2 regions of the Acetobacterium sp. MES1 genome follow, and region 2 is predicted to be linked to the other one. Evidence: riboswitches for the same ligand, from Rfam matches in the RefSeq annotation. Region 2 holds a riboswitch; the other holds the start of a gene.

Region 1 (9,655 bases), on a different contig from region 2:
GGCCATCAATTCAGCCGTCTCTTTAAAGGCTTCCCTGGTAAAGCCAAAGCGGGTCATCTCGGCAACACCAATGCGGATTGCCCCGGAAGCGGTAAAGCCCTCTTCCTCCGGTGTTGCCTGATAATTAATGATGATATTGCTTTCTTCGAGACGTCTGGCCACTTCTGGACCAATGCCATAGCCAACCTTCACCACCACCTGGTGGGTCTCGGTATAGGAAATCTGTGGATCGCCGGCCACATCAAGTCCAGCTTCGGCCAGCGCTTTGGCAAAATATTTGGCATTCTCAATGACAGTGCGCTGATAATCATCTTTGAAATAATTCATTTCGTAGGCCGCCATTAACAGACCCAACATTGTGCCGAGATGGTGGTTGCTGACACTGCCCGGAAACGCCCGGGTCTCGATGGTTTCCCAAAGGCCATACTTATAATCATCCTTGTCATAATTTCCGGCGATGACCCCACGCTGGGTACCAAAAAATGTTTTATGGGTGGAACCAGTTACCAGCTCAGCCCCTTCTTTAAAGGGATCCTGGAAATAATCACCGACCAGTCCCAGGACATGGGCCATGTCATACATAATCACCGCATTGAGTTGCTGATCATCGATAAATTGGCGTATTTCCTGTACCGGTTCCTTGTGCAGAACCATACTCTTGCCAAAGATAATTAATTCCGGTCGATACGTCGCAATGACTTTTTTTGTTTCTTCGACATCGATCTTAAAGAGATTATCCGGCTCCACCGGGAAATTGACAACTGCCGTTTTTTCCGTCCGGGGATCGACAGCGATATAATCATGCAGGGCGCCCATTGGCTGGGCACTTAAATGACCACCACGGATGATATGATTGTTCAGGATATAGCCCAACCGCTTGGCCTCAACCTTGCGGTTGACCCGATTCTTGTAATCCATCAAAGCACTAAAGACTGCCATATTGGCCATTTGCCCGCTGATTACCCGGGTTTCAACCTCGGCACAGTTAAAGTACTGCTTGAATTCCTCCATCAGCAGGTATTCAATCTCGTCGATAAAAGCCGTTCCCTGATAATAAAAAACGTCATAATCATAAAAAGATTTGGTTTTTTTGTGCTCCGCATAACGAAACGACGGATCCATCACTGATAACAACCGTACTGCCGATGAATGGGCTTGTTCCGATGGGATCAGGTTAATGGTTTCATACTGCCGGTGATGGCTGTTGTCAAAGCTCTTCTTCAGCAGATTGAGGGCTTTACCGGGATAATCGGCGGCACTTTCAAACTGTCTTGTCACCTCCACACCATAAAGAATCGGGCGGGCATACGGGGGCGCATCACTTTTTAAATGGTAGGGCACAATCACTGCCGCCACCCGTTTATTGCGGATTTCAACCTCCACCAGGTCATTGATTTCGACATCACCATCAAGGAGCGCCAGGCCAATCCCACGCATCGCTTTTTCATCGGTTATCTGACTATCCAGTCCATAGCCTTCGGCTTTTAAATAGGGTACCATGGTGGCACTGGTAATCACGCCGACTTCCCTGCCATCTTTAAAAACCTTGCATCCGGCCCGGGCCACACCCTTACCGGTAATGGCCAAGGGTCTGACAATTTTGGGCAGTTTGGATAAATCGCTAAAATCCCGTTCCATGATGGCCTTAAAGCCGCAATACTGTTCCCGAAGTGGTTCCCGCCCCAGATAATTGCCCTTATCCGCGGCAAAGCTGACAGCAAATTTAGCCAGTGGACAGGAAAAAATCGGAATCTCCTGACCCTCGTTATCCAGTCCCAGTTCGTGTCCATATAGCGGCAGACCGGCTTCCAGTCTTAATGTATCCCGGGCCCCCAGACCGACGGCCATGGCACCCAATCCCAGCAGCTCTTCCCAGATTTCCGGGCCCTGCCCGGCTTTGGCAAACAGTTCAAACCCCAGGGGTTCCCCGGTGTAGCCGGTTCGGGCCACCAGGAGGGGAGCCCCGTGATAATTAAGAATTCCCAACGCATTCTTAAGGGGTTCGGTCAAAAATTCGCTCCCGGTTAATTTTTTCAAAATATTCTTGGCTTCCGGGCCCTGCAGTGAAATCATCGCCAGCTCAGCGGATTGATCGGTTATTTGGGCATCAAAGGCTTTGATTTCGTTATTCAGGTGCTGCCAATCTTTGTCGGCGTTGGCCGCATTCACTACCAGCAGGTAGCGATCTTCATAAAAGCGGTAAAGGTAGGCATCATCAATGGCACCGCCGTTTTTATTGGGAATCATCGTATACTGGGCCTGAAGCAGATCCAGCGCAAAAACATTGTTGGTCAGGACATACTGTAAAAAAGCGGTGGCCTCTTTTCCGGTGATGATGAAGCGGGCCATATGTGAAACATCAAAGATGCCCGCTTTAATCCGGGTATGGAGATGCTCATCAACAATGCCATGGGGATACTGAATTGGCATCTCCCAGCCCCCAAAATCTACCAAGGTGGCTCCGGCTTTGACATGATTGTCATATAATACAGTGCGTTTTAAATCTCCCATTTGCTGATCTCGCACGCTTTCTATTCCTGACAAAACGCTTCGTACTCGGTTGCGTCCATCAAGTCATCAACTTCTGTGGGATCATCCATTTCAACACAAATCAACCAGTTTTCAAAGGCATCGGTATTAATCAGCTCTGGCTCATCATTCAGCGCTTCGTTAATTTTCTCGACCGTTCCGGCCACCGGCAAATAAATATCGGAAGCCGCCTTAACCGATTCGACCACCCCAAAGGTTTGATCCTTATCAATATGATCACCCACTTCCGGCAATTCAACAAAAACAATATCTCCCAGGGAATGTTGGGCGTAATCGGTAATCCCGATAGTGGCCCGATTGCCTTCTACCTTAACCCACTCATGATCCTTTGAATACTTCAACCCTTCAACAATTCTCATTTTTCAATCCTCCATTTTTTTCTAATTTTACCAAAAAACAAAAAAAGCAGAAAGCTAATGCCTTCTGCTCTGTTATTGACCTGAGAGATTTCTGTTTTAAAGTTGCCCCTTCGGTGCGTTTTCGCTTTCCAGAGAGATGTCCGGATGCGGTCCTCTTTACCTGAGATCATCACTGATATTATGGCTAATACCAGCTTATTCCTTCGGTGCTGCACACTCTGCAGTCTCTCCCGTATCCATCATTCATCATACCATCGTTTAATTGTATTCTTCAGCCTGATCTATTTATCAAGTTGTTGTGAGTATACACTGCTGCCCCGGTAATTGTCAACCACTGAAACCATATTATTTCAAACGGTGTCTATTTTTATTGTGCCTATCCTTTACCCGAATAGCTGCCCACTTTTGCGAAACGGCTATTTTCTTCGTGAATCGTTGTTAGCTTGGGCTTTAATTTCTGGTAGAATAAACTGGTTTAATGAAGCTAAATTGATTATGCGATATGAAAATTATTACATTTAACGCTATACTAAAAAGGAGAAAAATTATGAAAAAAACACTATTTGCCCTACTCTTATTTGCCCTCTTCATCCCAATTCAAACAGTCTTTGCCGAGACTGATATCATCCCGGTCTTATCCCGTGGCCATATCGAAAATTTGGGTGACTATCCAGCCGATCACACCTGGGTCGAAAGCCCTGAAATGATCGGCACCGTTGGTCAGAGTAAACGAATTGAAGGCTTCGAATTAAAACCTGATGCGGATGTGTCCTCGGAGATTGAACTGTGTTACAACGTCCATGTCCAGAATATCGGCTGGCACTATGATGAAAATGATCCCAGCACTTGGGCTAAAAACGGCGACTATGCCGGCACCCGTGGCAAGGGACTGCGCATTGAAGCGATCAAAATTGTTCTGCTTGACACCACCGGCAAACAGGTATCCGGTTATCATGTCCGTTACTGCGGTCATGTCCAGAATATTGGCGACTTGCCATCCGTTTCGGAAGAATGGTTCCTCGATGGTGAACAGCTTGGTACCGTTGGCAGCTCGCTTCGCCTTGAAGCATTAAAACTGGAAATTTTCAAGGATGCCACGACTGGCACCGATTTAAGTGCCTACACTGCCCTGATAAAACAAATTGAAAGTTTAAACGAATCCGACTTTAGCAAAACTTCCTGGAATAATCTGCAATCTGTTGTTTCTCAAAACAAGATTGATGAGCAAAGCAGTTCCGCTGAAATCGCCACCGCCATTGCAACTATCCAAAAGGCGATGAACCAGCTTGAAGATCTGACCCAATCAACCATTTACAGTAAAGCCGGTAGCTATGGACCAAGTAGCGGAAGCGAATCGATCAATCAGGATGTAATTATCACTACCGGTGATGTGACGCTTCAGAACTTGACAATTGATGGTAATCTGATCATTGATGAAGCCGTTGGCGACGGAAACGTGACCTTGAACAATGTCACAGTTTCCGGTGAGTTACGGGTTTGCGGCGGTGGCAAAAATAGTATTCACATTAACGGTGGCAATTATTCGAAAATCCTGGTTGAGCAGGCTCCGGATGGCGGCGTCCGGATTGTTACCACCGGCCTTGACGGAGTGCCAGTTATCCTAAGCGAAAACGCTGCTGGCGAAACCCTGATTCTTGAAGGCGAGTTCGATTCAGTCACAGTCAATGCTCCCAATGCGGTGATTAAAACCCAGGGGCAGACCAGCATTAAAACCCTGGATGTCGGCGAAGACGGTCAAAATACCGCCATTGAACTTGGTAGTACCACCGCCGTAACAAACCTGGCCTTGTCAGCACCTACTAATATCACTGGTAGCGGTAGGATCAGCAAAGCCGAGATTTCCTCAGACAATGTCAGCTTTGAAAAGGCTCCCGATAATTATACGGTTGACCCCGAGGTGGTGGTGCCACCTGTAATCCCCACCCCAGAACCGACACCTCAGCCACAACCCGGGGGCAGCGGTGGTGATAACGGCGGTGGCGGTTATACCCCACCGAGCAAAATCAGTCTGAGTGTGACCACTGTCCCAACTGTCAGCCCATCTAAAACCTACGATGGTACTACCGCCACCGATGTAACCAATCAGCTACTCGACACTGCAGCCATCACTGGAATTTCGATCGGTGATACCGTAACCGTTACCGCCACGGCTACCTATGACAATAAAAACGTCGGCAGCAATAAGGATATCACCATCACCTACAATCTATCCGGAGCTGCTGCCAGCAAGTACAATCCCCCGGCGACCACGACAATCAAGGGCGAGATTCTGACAAAACCCCTGAGCCTCCCGACAACACCGATCTCAAAAGAGTATGACGGAACAACGATGCTTGACACCGTGATTACCGAAGACATAGGCCAGCTGACCGCCGATAATTTCACGATCACCCGAACAGCCACCTATTTAGACAACAACGTAGGAGCCAATAAACCGGTAACCTGTTTCTACACCCTGTCGGGAAACGATGCCGGCAATTACAGCGCCCCGGCCGACCACTCGGGTACCGGAACCATTACCAAAAGAACCCTGACGGTCTCTTGCACCAGCCTGAATATCAATAAAACCAAAACCTATGATGGCAGCACTGACGTGTTTAATGGCAAGGGCAAAATTCAAGCTGGCAATAACGTGATCAGCGTGGCAACCGGTGTGGCAGCCGACCCCACTATTATCGTCACGGCCACCGCTGCTTATGATAATCAAAACGCCAGCGACAACCGAACTATTACGATTAGCTATTCAATTGACAGCACCTCTGCCAACAATCGCTATCAGGTCCCAGCGACAGAAACCATCAGTGGGGCTAATATTACCGCACGGTCATTGACAATAGCAGCTCCCACTCCGGTGGCCAAAGCCTACGACGGCACCGCCAATGTCTTTACAGAGGTCAATAATACGGGTATTATTTATAATACGTCCGTCCCAGCCGGCAATATTGCCGACACGGATTCTGGCAAGGTGACAGTCACCGCAACCGCCACCTATGATACCGGCAAGGATGTTGGCCCCGCTAAGCCAATAACCATCCGCTACACCCTTTCTGGGGATGCTGCCGGGAATTATCAGCCACTGCCCGATGATCACAGCAAAACCGCTGCCATTACCCCACTGACGCTAAATACCGGAACCGTGTCAGAAAAAACAAAAGAATATGACGGTACCAGCACCGCTAAACTGAATGTAAATGTCAGCTGCAGCGATAACAACGGTCTATTTGCCTCTGAAGCAGGCAAAACACTTTTATCCAAAGTAGACTCAAAATACTATACCGACAGCGCTTGTCAAACTGAAACCAGTAAGCCCTCAGATGCAGCTAATCTTTACATCAAGTACACCATTACTCTGGAAGGCACTTCAGCCAGCAATTATGTTTTTGCTGATAACCAATCCAGCTTAACCGGCACGACAAATGGCGGCAGCATTACCAAGAAGAAACTATCGGTTACCGCTGAAGCGATGGGGCTGCAAACCGAGAAAGACTATGATGGTAACATCAGTGCCAGCTCTACTCTCACTGCCATCACGGGCGGCACTGGCCTGACGGGGATCGTCGGCACCGAGCAGGTCACCGCGACAGCTTCAAGCCAGTATGATAGCGCCGATGCCGGTGACCGTACTATCACTACCAGCTTTTCGCTTTCCGGCCCTGATGCCAGCAATTACCTGATCGATCCCCTGATCAGTAGCGGCAAGATCAATCCGATTCAGCTAAATTATACCGGGGCCTTGCCTGATAATATTTCGAGTTACGCATCTAAAACTTACGACAGCACTCAAACAGTAAAACTCAATGGCGTTTATATTCAAGATCAGGATGTCACATCTGACGTTAACGGCATCCTTTCAGGTGAAACAGCCAAAGTCACCGCGACTGCCACCTTTAATGATAAAAATGCCGGCACCGATAAACCGGTCACGATAACCTATACGGTTAATTCCACCAATTATCTGGCCCCGCCCCCGAATACTGGAACAATCACGGCCAGTATCGACAAAAGGATGTTATCTTACGACGATAGCCTCCAGCTGGAAACCCTTAAAAAATGGGATGGCAAGACTTCAGCCATAGTCATCGATGCGAAAATCAGCCCCGCCACCGACTCATATTCCGGGATTGTTGCAGGTGATACCGTGTCGCTAGCTGCCTGTAGCGGGGAATACTATTCTGGAAATGCACCAACTTCAGCCGTCACACCGGATGATAGTTGGTACGAGATCCGCTTAACCCCCACCCTGAACGATGCAGCTACAAAAAATTATGTTATGGAATCGAAAAACGTTTCTGGCAGAATTCTACCGACGAATGCCGTCATCGGCGCTTCCTACAGTGGCAGCACTTGGAGTAATTGGAATTACGGCAATTTTGGTAGTATTAAAACTATAAGTCCGCCTGACGGGATGAAGCTTTTTATGTATGAAGCCAACACCTTCTACGGCCTTGGCTCCGATGGGAAAATTTATACTGCAACTGATGCTGCGAACATCACCAACTGGACACCCATTAATAATATCCAAGTCACATCTTCAGGTGCTTATCAGGTCTTTGGCCTTGATGCAGATGGCACGCCATTGGCGGTCGGTTCTGATGGAATGATTTATTTTTGGGCTGATCCGCAATGGTCAATTGATAGCTCCTCAATGGTAACTCTTCAAGGCAGTGGGTCACCGATCAACCCCACCTATTATAAAGAAGGTGCTTCGGAATACCTGATCTATCAGGACATTGCCGGTAACCTTTACAAAAGTGGTTTTGACAACTCGGGAGCTACTAGTATTTGTACCGCTCCGAAGCCGCCATCGACTTTTTCCCGTGAGCTAATCTATTACGACGGCTCTACAGTCGTCCTGTTCGCCTACTAAATCCAGCAATCGGATTCAAGAGATTCAATTGTAAGCGAAAATTGTATCCCACATACCCAAACAGAATAAAATCTGATAAAATCACCTCAGTATAACGCTGAAGGTGATTTTTATGTTAAACAGTGAAAAAGAGATAAATCATAAAAAATGGGTTGGGAGTATAGAAGCCTAGGAGCGCAGCGGATTAGAGCAGAAAAAATTGTGTGAAGTAAATCAGGTTAATTATCATAACTTCCAGTACTGGAGACAGCGTCCGAAAAAGAAAAGCGCCCTTTAGGAAGGTGTCTTGCCATCTGGGCCAATGTTTTGGATTAACTATTGCCGACACTGTTTAGAAGAGACAACAATTTTTACACAGGCACCTTGTGGGGTGTTTTCTAAGAACAACTGTCCTGAATGTTTTTGTGCCACTTTTTCGGCAATAGAAAGACCAATTCCATAATTTCGACTCCCTGTCCGGCTTGTATCCTGTTGCCAGAACATTTCCTTTGCATGGTGTATCGCTGTTTTTGAAAAGCCAGGCCCTTGATCCTGAACGCTAAATAATGTTTCCTGTTCATTTTGGCATGCAGAAATAGTAATATATCCTCCGGTTTTAGTAAAGCGTATCGCATTTTCGACAATGTTGATCAGCGCGCGGGCCAGCATGGAAGGGTAAACCATTATTGGGCGTAAATTCTCGCTATACACATACTCTAGCGAAATTGACTTATCTTTAGCCAGTGGAGAAAGAATCGTGTTAAGTTCGCCCAACATTGGGACAATATCAATCGTCTCCATTACTTCATTATCCATATCAATAATGGATACCTGCTGCAAAGCACCCACATACTGCTGTACCCGCATTCCTGCGCTAAATATAGAATTAACCAGCGCTGCCTGTTTCTCTTCCAAAGTATCTTCCAAAAGTAATTCGGCGTTACCATTGATTACTGTCAACGGTGTCTTTATGTCATGGGCAAGGGCGGCAATTTCTTGTTTGCGTTGCTGTTCAGATTCCCATTGTCTGATAAGCGTATCTTTCAGAATGCTCCGCATGTCGTCCATTGATTGCAGCGCGTGGTTAAATTCATTTATGCCCACAGATGTGGTGATTGGTGTATCCAGGTCTTGCTGTGCGATTTGTTTGCTGGCATTTTCTACCAAGGCCAACTTATTACCCAGCTTTCGACCCATGCTACGAACAAAAAGCAGGAAAAATAAAACCGATGCCATAACTGCCAAAAACAACATGATCAGTTCCGCATTGGGCAAAACGTTTTGCAATGTTGGATTGGTAAAGCTAGCCACATAGCGCCAAGTGAAAAGGCAACGGCTTCCATCCTCATAGAATACATACACACCTGTGCCATAGGTTACGTTTTCAGCTGTATATCTTGAAACCTCCTGTGAAAGGGTACTTCCCTCCAGGGAAGATGCCCTTACATTTCCCTCTTTGTCAAAATAGATATAATCGTACAGAGTGGGTTCTAAATCATTTGTGAACATCCCACTCTCGCTTTGCCGGTCTATTTCCACCCTGGCTTCCCTCTCTCCTGCATTGGCTGGCGCAATAACGCCAGCTTCCATGCAAAGAAAAAGGATGATGAATGCCAATGCAAAGATAACAACTATTCCGACAAAAAACAGCAGTAGCGTGCGAGTGAAATAGCCTTTTAAACCGATTGCTTTTCTCTTTTCCAACGGTATCCAATCCCCCATACGGTTTCTATCGGCTCAGCTCCATAGGGTTTTAGCTTTGCACGGATATTTTTAATATGCTCCACAATGACACTTTCGTCTGATTCTCCATCATATCCAAAAACCACTTCATATATTTGGCCTTTGGAAAACACCTGTCCAGCATGTTCCATTAAGG
Region 2 (9,655 bases):
AGCTGGAATATTTTGCTCTCCCGGCCATGGCATTACCGGTTACACTGACCATTGGTTATGGTTTAGCTTTAATGATTGGTCAAATTCAATTGTTAAAACATACAAAATTCTAAAACTTATCTTGATCCCTGATGTTATCCCAGTCAAGCCTGAAAAAAGCCCTTCAAAAGATTTCACTTTTGAAGGGCTTTAATATTATTGCTTCAATTTTTAAACAACACCCAGGCCGACATCACCGTAAGTAGCCATTTCACGATTCATATACAGGGCTGCTTCGACAATATTAAAGGCAATGGCCGCACCGCTGCCTTCACCCAAACGCATCCCCATATTCAGGAATGGTTTAGCGCCAATAAATTCGGAAGCATAGGCGGCGCCTTTTTCAGCTGACGCATGCGAACAAATCAAATAACCTTTGACATCCGGATTAATCCCAATGGCAATGGCCGCAGCGGCGGTTGAGATAAAACCATCGATTAATACAGGAATGTGATTGGCCGCTCCGGCCAGCATCGCTCCCGCCATGGCACCGATTTCGAATCCGCCCACCTTTGCCAGCACATCAATGGCGTCATCTTTATCCGGTTGGTTCAGGGCAATAGCATCCCGAATTACCTGGGCTTTCACCACCTGCTTTTCTTCTGACAGGTTGGCTCCAGCACCGGTCAACTCACCGGCATCAACACCGCTAAGTGCTGAAATAATAGCCGCACTGGCGGTGGTGTTGGAGATCCCCACTTCTCCAGTACCTAAAATATTATAGCCGTTGTTAATCGCCCGTTGGGCCACATCAATGCCGACTTCCAGGGATTGAATCGCTTCTTCCCGGGTCATCGCCGGACCTTTTCGCATATTTGAGGTGGCTTTTCTGATTTTTTTATCGAGAATTTTTGATTTCGGCTCCAAATCAGCATTCATGCCCACATCACAAACAAAAATATCGGCACCTGCCTGTTTACTTAAAGCAGCCACGCCACTTTTTCCGGCCATAACCATTTGCGCCATCAAACCGGTGACTTCCTGAGGTGCCGCAGCAACGCCTTCTTCAAAGACACCATGATCAGCAGCAAAAACCAGCATCGCTTTTTTGCTGACATCCGGATACATTTCCCCGGTGATACCGGCCAACTGAACGGCGATCTCTTCCAGGGTTCCCAAACTGCCCACTGGTTTAAGCAAAAAATCGACCCGATCCTTGGCTGTTTTCATCATTTCTTCATTGAGTGGTTGGATTTTTTCCAATGTTTCATTTAACAAACTCATTCTTATCTCCTGTCAATTCGACTGTTTTTTCTCATTATATCACATCTCCCGCTTTTGAAAATTCTATTTTTGAAGTTTTTATAGTGGCAGCCGCACTTCAAACCACACCCCCTTATCCCGGTTATCCACAGCCACCTTGCCACCATGACAGATTATGATGCCTTTGACGATAGCCAGACCCAAACCAGTGCCTTTTTTATCCGACTGCGCCTTATAAAAGTACTCCCAGATCTGATTGATCTCATTTTGTGGAATCGACTTACCCACATTATAAACAGAAACAATCCACTCATTTCCCTGGGTTTTGCAACTTACTTGAATCAACCCATCGGCCGGACTGACATGTTTGATGGCATTGTTCAAGAGATTGTAAAAAACCTGTTCCATCCGTTTCCGATCCATCGTCACTTTTCTTTCCGGATCACAGTGATTATTAAAGACGATATTTTTTTCCGGATAGGTGTTTACAAATCGCTGAACGACCGAAGCGATGACCTCACCTCCGAACACCGCTTCCTTCTTGAGCTGATAGGCACCGGACTCAATTTGGGCCAGATCCAGCAGATCGCTGGCGATACCGCTGATTTTATCGGCTTCCTTCTGAATCGTCACAAAATATTCCTGTTCTTCCTCACGATTCTCCAGAATCCCGTCTTCCAGAGCTTCGGCATAGCTTTTGATCACTGCCAGAGGGGTTTGGATCTCATGGGACACTTGGGCAGTAAAACGCTGTCGCATTTTTTCAAAGGTTCGCTCCTTATTGAGTTCTTCCTGGAGCTTTAGAATTGCCTCTTCCAGTTCATCCGAGATATGATTCAAGGTTTTACCCAACTGGCCAATCTCATCCTTCCTGGTACCCTGATATTTTTTTGTAAAATTAAGATTACCCATTTCCCGGGAAAGCTGATTTAATGAAATAATCGGGCGGGAAATACCCCGAGAGAAAAAGTAGGCGAAAAGCAACGAACAGCCGAAAATAATCATTAAAAATACCAGCAGAAAATTTTCCACAATCTCAATGACCTCATGAACCGAATAAAGGGGAATTCGGCCAATGATCTGGGCACCGTCATTGGCGACAATCTTATGAGTCAGCCACTCCACCTGATGCTCATCACTTCCCAACACGATGACAAAGCTTTCCTCATGCTGATGTGCGTTGACCTGGTTTTCGACACTGTTCTGTTGCCCAGCTCCGGCCCCATGTTCTGCACCGCTGCCAGCACCACTCCCAGATCCTGAGCCATTCCCGGATCCGCCACCAGCACCTTCGCCTGCTTCATTGCCCTCACCCTTGTGTTCGCCACCAGCGGCCAGACGTTTCGTTTCAACAACAGTCAGCCCTGAGCCTTCGCTTTGATCCATGCCATCCAATGCTTGACGTATCGCCACTATTTCGATGCTCCCATTTTCCGGCGAAACATTTCCCAAAGACGTTTCTTCTGTCACGGTTTGTTGTTTAATAATCTGAATGACAATTCCTTCTTCTTCGGCGACATCAATATACGCTTGCAGTTCCGGGGTTAACCCCCCTTGGTTGTACATTGCAGCAGCCTGACTCGTTTTGTCAATTAAAACCGCCGTTCTTTTCTCGGTATAATAGACTTCAAAATAGGAACCAAGCACATAATAGGTCAGCAAACACAAGACCAGAAAAAAAGCCCCCAGATAGAGCATCAATCGTAAAAATATCGAAGATCTCATTCCTTAAACTTGTATCCCAACCCTCTGACGGTTTGAATACATTCTCCTTTTTTATTCATTTTTTTACGCAACCGCTTAATGGTGGTATCAACTACCCGGATATCACCTTCGTAATCATAGCCCCAAACCCGATCCAGAATCTGTTCCCGGGATAAGACCAGCTGATGATGATTGATAAAAAAGGTCAGCACCTCAAATTCTTTCTGAGTCAGGTTAATGATTTCATCATCAATGATCAGTTGCCGTTCTTCTGCATTTAAATGCACTCCGCAGACATCGAGCTGGTTGTCGGTAGTGACGACTCCACTGCGTTTTAATAAGGCTTTGATGCGCACCATCAACTCCCGGGGACTAAACGGTTTCGTCACATAGTCATCGGCACCGACTTCAAAGCCCTGGATTTTATCATCCTCTTCTCTACGGGCCGTCAGCATGATTACCGGGACATTATCGGTTTCTCTGATTTCTGCCAGCACCTCAAAACCGTCAAGCTTGGGCATGGTCACATCCAGAATGATGCAATCCGGTTTTTTTTCAGCCCATAAATCCAGAGCTTCTTCTCCATCGGCTGCACCGAAGCCTTGATAGCCTTCTTTATTTAAATATTTCAAAACGATTTCCCGTAGCTTATCTTCATCTTCTGCCACCAGAATGCGAATCCCCTTCATTCACATGCCCTCCCTTTTCTATTTATTTATAAAAGTTTACCCAATTACTATGACAATACTGTGTCAGTATGAACCATTTAATTATTTTTATTTTATCACATGAATTTTATTTTTGACACAGTATTGACATATAACCGTCATATAATACAAACAACAACAGAACACACTAAAAAAACGGAGGAATTTCAATGAAAACAAAACTTATTTTAGTCGGATCCCTGGCCTTAATGCTGGCTACCGCTGGTAGCGCTCTGGCAGCTCCAAACCACGGCGCTGGTACTGGTGCCTGCAATGGTTTGACCGAACAGCAACGGATTGAACGTCAAGCCAGCCATGATACCAATGGCGACGGCATCTGCGACAACGAAAATTGCACCCAGGACGGCACGGCCCACCAATACGGCAATGGTGATGGCACCTGTGACGGCACCCAACCTCAAGACGGCACTGGCATGCATCATGGCGGCAGAACCCGCTAATAAGCCCATTTTAAAATGCCCAATGAAAGCGCGCTTTCATTGGGCATTTTTTAGGTTATACTATTCCACTTCTTTGTTCTTAAGCTTTTTAACATAGACCCGGGTTTCGGCAACAACCACCCCACTTAATGCCATCAAGGCAATCAGATTGGGCAATGCCATCAACCCATTAAAAATGTCTGCAATCGTCCAAACCGCTGAAACGGTCATAAACGGTCCGATAAAGACCGCCAGAATATACAAATAGCGATAGGTTAACACAGCCTTCATTTTTCCATTTGACAGATATTCCAGACAACGTTCGCCGTAATAATTCCAGCCCAAAATGGTGGTAAAAGCAAAGAATACCAGACAGATCATCAGCAAAAACGAGCTAACTTCCGGAGCAAAAGGCAATCCTACCTGAAACGCATTGGTTGTCACCGCCACCCCTTCCAGCCCGATGTTCCATGATCCAGTTAAGACAATCGCCAATCCCGTCATGGTACAAACCACGATGGTATCTAAAAAGGTTCCGGTCATCGAAACCAGCCCCTGCCGCACCGGTTCATTGGTTTTTGCTGCAGCAGCGGCAATCGGAGCGCTACCAAGACCCGCCTCATTCGAGAAGATCCCCCGAGCAATCCCTTTTTGCATAGCAACCAGCACGGCGCCTAAGGCCCCACCGGCCACTGCCCGGAAACCAAAGGCACTGGCGACAATTTCAGTAATGGCCGCCGGTATCAATCCGGCATTAGTAATTAAAATAATCGCACAACACAATACATAAATAACAATCATAAAGGGGACAATAATCTGAGAAACATTGGCAATCCGCTTAAGCCCCCCAATTACCACCAGTCCCACAAAAATCGTAACAATGGTTCCGGTAATCACCACACTCCAGGAATATTCCATGCCTAGAAGGTTGACTGTCCATTGATTATTGGGATCAAAAAAATTATTGGCCGCACTGGCAATCCCATTCACCTGAGTGAAGGTTCCAATTCCCAAAAGACCAACCCCGGCACCAAAAAAGGCAAAGACTTTTGCCAACCAGCGCCATTTTATGCCCATCCCATTTTCGATATAATAAAAAGGTCCGCCCAGGACATGTCCATCCGGTTCAATAACCCGATATTTAATGGCCAGAACTCCTTCGGCGAATTTGGTCGCCATCCCAAACAAGGCGGCAATCCACATCCAAAACAAGGCTCCCGGTCCTCCGGCGACAATCGCAGTGGCAACACCTACAATATTTCCGGTTCCAACGGTTGCTGAGAGGGCTGTACACAGGGCTCCAAAACTGGTTACCTCGCCTTCGCCCCCTTCTTCATTCTTCACCATGTACTTCAGCGCTTTGGGTAAATAGCGGATCTGAAGTCCGTGCAAGCGGATGGTCAAAAAAATCCCCACCGCCAGAATCAGCACAATCAATGGCACACCCCATACGAGGTCGTCAAACCATACTAAAAATTCATTAAATTGTTGAAACATTTTGTTCCTCCTTCTCTTAATTGTGAAGAGGGAGAACAACACCAATGGGTTGCTCTGTCCTTTTGCCTGAGAGATAGCCTGAAATGTTCAGTCGTTGCCAGACTGATCTTTCCAGGGGTACACCTTCGGCGCTCATCTTTGAGACTCTCCAGAGTGCTGCGATTTTACAACAGCGTTAAAATAATATCACAATTCATTTAACGAGTGCAAGATTATTTTAAAAATCAATCCCATCCTGGTTTTTAAACAAAAAAAGAAACGCCTCGATTTGTGACGTTTCAGGTTATCGATAAACTACCGTACCGACCAATTGTTAATCTGTTGTTCGCCGCGGAATCGGACAGGCTTTGCCGTGTCCGCTCCGATGCGTAGGGTCTGACCCCTAGGTCACAACATGATCTAACAATTGTCGGTACTGGGTTAGCTTTTGTACAGTCGGTAACATCTCTATTTGAGACGCTTCCCGGATATTTTGACTTAAGACATTGGTACCACGGCACCCTGATAATTGCTTTCGATAAAGCTGATGACTTTTTCGCTTTGCAGTGCTTTCATCAGTGCCAACGTTTTTTCACTTTTTTCATCGCCGGCTCGAACGGCAACAATATTTGCATAGGTCTGAGCTGCCAGGGAATCTTTTTCTTCTTTGGCAATGGCATCGGTACCGGCGTTTAATCCAGCTTCAATGGCGTAATTGCCATTAATGACGGCTAAATCAACATCTGGCAGTGATCGGGCCAGCTGTGCTGCTTCCAGTTCTTTAAAGACAATGTTTTTCGGGTTTTCGATAACATCTTTTGGTGTTGCTTCCAGGCCAGCATTGGGATCAACCTTGATCAAACCAATGGTTTCCAGCAACAGCAGCGCCCGGGCTTCGTTAGTGGTATCATTGGGAATGGCAATGGTCGCACCGCTGGCAATTGCATCCAGAGTCTTAATTTTACCCGGGTATAAACCCAATGGCTCATAGTGAACCACGCCTGCACTCACCAGTTTGGTGTTGTTTTTTACATTAAAGTCTTCCAGGTAGGGGAGGTGTTGGAAAAAGTTGGCATCCAACTCTTTATTCTGTAGTGTTAAATTGGGTTGGACATAATCGGTAAATTCTTTGATTTCAAGAGTATACCCATCTTCTTTTAACACGTCGCTGGCAATCGCCAGAATTTCTGCATGGGGTGCTGGACTGGCCCCAACAACGATGGTTTTTTCATCTGTTCCCTTTGCTGAACAGCCGGTAAATAGGGCTAAACCAAGAACACTAATTAATAATACTGAACCTAATTTCTTCATGATCTTCTCCTTTTCATTTCTTTTCATATAATCCCTAGTTGATTAATATGTAATATAACACGAAGTTCCTCCGCTGTCAACCATAATCAGCTGCTGATCATCAAACGCGTTATTTTCGGCGATCCTGTTTCTGGGCAATTTTCATCCCCACTTCCTGGAACAGCTGAACAATTAAAACCAGCAGCACCACGGTAATCACCATCATCCCGGTTTCATAGCGATAGTAACCAAAACGAATGGCGATGTCCCCCAGACCGCCGCCACCAACAATCCCAGCCATGGCTGAATAGCCTAAAATAGTGGTCGTAGCAATCGCCGCCCCAATAATCAAGGAAGGTTTTGCTTCGGGGATCATCACCTTGGTCACCACTTGTATCGGGCTGGCCCCCATTGACAAAGAGGCCTCAATAATGCCATAATCCACCTCTTTAATGGACGACTCCACTAGCCGGGCAATAAACGGAGCTGCGGCAATCACCAGCGGGACAATCGTAGCCGTAGATCCGATAGTGGTTCCGGTGATCATCCGAGTCAGGGGAATCACCGCTATCAGTAAAATCAAAAACGGAATCGATCGAGTAATATTAACAACAATATTAAGCACCTGGTTGACTACCTTCATCGGCACAATCCCCTCGGAATCGCTGGTGACCAGCAAAACACCCATGGGTAATCCGATTAGATAGGCCAAGAGTGTTGAGGCCAAGGTCATATAGAGGGTTTCCAACGTTCCCTGAGCAATGAGGCCAGTCATTGAATTATCCCACATGAGCGCTCACCTCCTCAACAGTAATTTGATGTGAACGCAGATAATTAATGGCCCGGGCCGCACTCAGCTCATCCTCAGGCAATTGAATAACCATTTGTCCAAAAGCGAAGCCATCGATATTTTTCATATCAGCATGGAGAATATTCACCAGGCATTTTGTTTCCAGAACCATTTTTGCCATCACCGAGTCACTGGATGATTTTTCGTCAAATACGACCCGATAGGTGTTCTTACCCATTACTACCGAACCCTGATCGCCCTCGGAAAAAATCATTTTTTTTGCAATATCGGTTTTCGGATTCCGGAAAATGTCTTCAACTTCGCCATCTTCGGCAATCTGACTTTTATCGATGATCGCCACATGGCTGCAGATCTGCTCCACCACACTCATTTCATGGGTGATGATCACAATCGTGATCCCCAATTTATGATTAATTTCTTTTAACAGCTTAAGAATTGAATTGGTGGTCGAGGGATCCAGAGCCGAGGTGGCCTCATCACACAGCAAAATTTTGGGATTATTGGCCAACGCCCGGGCGATGGCAATCCGTTGCTTTTGACCTCCGGACAACTGCGCCGGATAGGCCTTGGCTTTATCGGGCAGGCCCACCAGTTCTAACAATTCAGCCGCTCTTTTTTTTGCCGTTTCTTTATCCACTCCGGCAATTTCCAGGGGAAAAAGAATGTTTTTCTCGGCAGTGCGTTGCATCAGCAAATTAAATTGCTGAAAAATCATGCCCACTGAATAACGCACCGTTCTTAGTTCTTTTTCAGTTATTTTCGAAATATCCTGTCCATCAATGAAAACGCTACCACTGGTGGGCTTTTCAAGAAGATTGATACAACGAACCAGGGTGCTTTTGCCAGCCCCACTCATACCAATAATCCCATAAATATCGCCCTGGTTAATGCTTAGATTGATACCATCCAAAGCCTTTACTTCGCCACTTTTGGGACGAAAGGTTTTCCCCAGATCCTTTATTTCAATGATGGGTTTCAGAGACGTCTTTTCTGTTTCGATGTTCCTTACCCTCCTACACTCAATAAATTTATTGTTTTAATGAACTTAACACCAATCAGGCATTCCCGCTTTGTTTAGCTATTTGACAACGTTTCAAACTGTCCGCCACTATCTGACAGTAATCCCATCAATCATTTTGTCTAATACACATTGTCGTTGCCGATCTTCACAATGACATAAGTCCTATTAAAAACAGTGGGTTAAAACACACCCACCGTTTATTATAGTCTCGATTTGATTTTCTTGTCAAGCCAAATAGCGCAATCCCTACCTTAAATATCGGTAATTTGTGCGCCAAAGGGAAACAATGCCAGTTTGGCAAACTTAAACCACTGTAGTCCAAACGGGATCCCAATCAGGGTAATGCAATAGATAATCCCCAGAATCGCCGATGCCGCTGCCAGCCCCCAACCAAAAATCAATATCCATAAAATATTCAGGATCACCGAACCCGTTCCCATCTGTGAATAATCGACCGTTTTTCCAAATGGCCAGAATACCAACTGCGCCATTTTAAAGGCTTGCAACCCCAGAGGAATCCCAATAATCGTGATGCAGCAAAGAATTCCGGCTAAAAACCAACCAATTGCCATAATCAGGCCCCCAAAAATAATCCAGATAATATTCCCAATAATACTCATACTAGTCTCTTTTCATTTTTTATTTTATGGATGGATCCCGAGCGACTGCAGCCTTTTTAAACTCACGATTGCCAATATGACAATACCCGCCGGGATTCTTTATTAGATACTCCTGGTGATAGCCTTCTGCTGCGCTATAGTTCTCCAGCGGCAGCACTTCGATGGCCAGCGGCACCCCATATTCCATCCTTAATGCCTGAACCGACGCTAAGATCACCGCTTCATCGGCAGGATCCGAATAATAAATACCCGTACGATACTGAATTCCCACATCGTTCCCCTGACGATTCACGGCAACCGGATCGATGACTTCAAAATACATACTCAACAAAAATGGTAGGCTG

The links. Region 2 has a riboswitch for glycine ahead of BI182_RS16625 (alanine/glycine:cation symporter family protein). Riboswitches for the same ligand answer to the same signal wherever they lie in the genome.
Region 1: it holds a riboswitch for glycine, as region 2 does, so the genes downstream of both, gcvH (glycine cleavage system protein GcvH) here and BI182_RS16625 (alanine/glycine:cation symporter family protein) in region 2, are expected to answer to the same signal.

What each region holds. Positions count from the first base shown of each region.
Region 1 is NZ_MJUY01000010.1:42,289-51,943, reverse strand. It holds gene gcvT (glycine cleavage system aminomethyltransferase GcvT) at 1-2,511, opposite strand, end outside; gene gcvH (glycine cleavage system protein GcvH) at 2,532-2,909, opposite strand; glycine riboswitch at 2,977-3,043, opposite strand; glycine riboswitch at 3,047-3,152, opposite strand; gene BI182_RS03155 (YDG domain-containing protein) at 3,457-7,797, shown strand; partial or broken gene BI182_RS17310 (hypothetical protein) at 7,985-8,074, shown strand; gene BI182_RS03150 (sensor histidine kinase) at 8,113-9,480, opposite strand; gene BI182_RS03145 (response regulator transcription factor) at 9,453-9,655, opposite strand, start outside.
Region 2 is NZ_MJUY01000060.1:104,886-114,540, reverse strand. It holds gene BI182_RS16650 (hypothetical protein) at 1-113, shown strand, start outside; gene cobT (nicotinate-nucleotide--dimethylbenzimidazole phosphoribosyltransferase) at 211-1,263, opposite strand; gene BI182_RS16640 (sensor histidine kinase) at 1,342-2,967, opposite strand; gene BI182_RS16635 (response regulator transcription factor) at 2,964-3,635, opposite strand; gene BI182_RS16630 (hypothetical protein) at 3,824-4,114, shown strand; gene BI182_RS16625 (alanine/glycine:cation symporter family protein) at 4,175-5,590, opposite strand; glycine riboswitch at 5,635-5,752, opposite strand; gene BI182_RS16620 (MetQ/NlpA family ABC transporter substrate-binding protein) at 6,068-6,880, opposite strand; gene BI182_RS16615 (methionine ABC transporter permease) at 6,990-7,649, opposite strand; gene BI182_RS16610 (methionine ABC transporter ATP-binding protein) at 7,639-8,580, opposite strand; gene BI182_RS16605 (YccF domain-containing protein) at 8,943-9,311, opposite strand; gene msrA (peptide-methionine (S)-S-oxide reductase MsrA) at 9,331-9,655, opposite strand, start outside.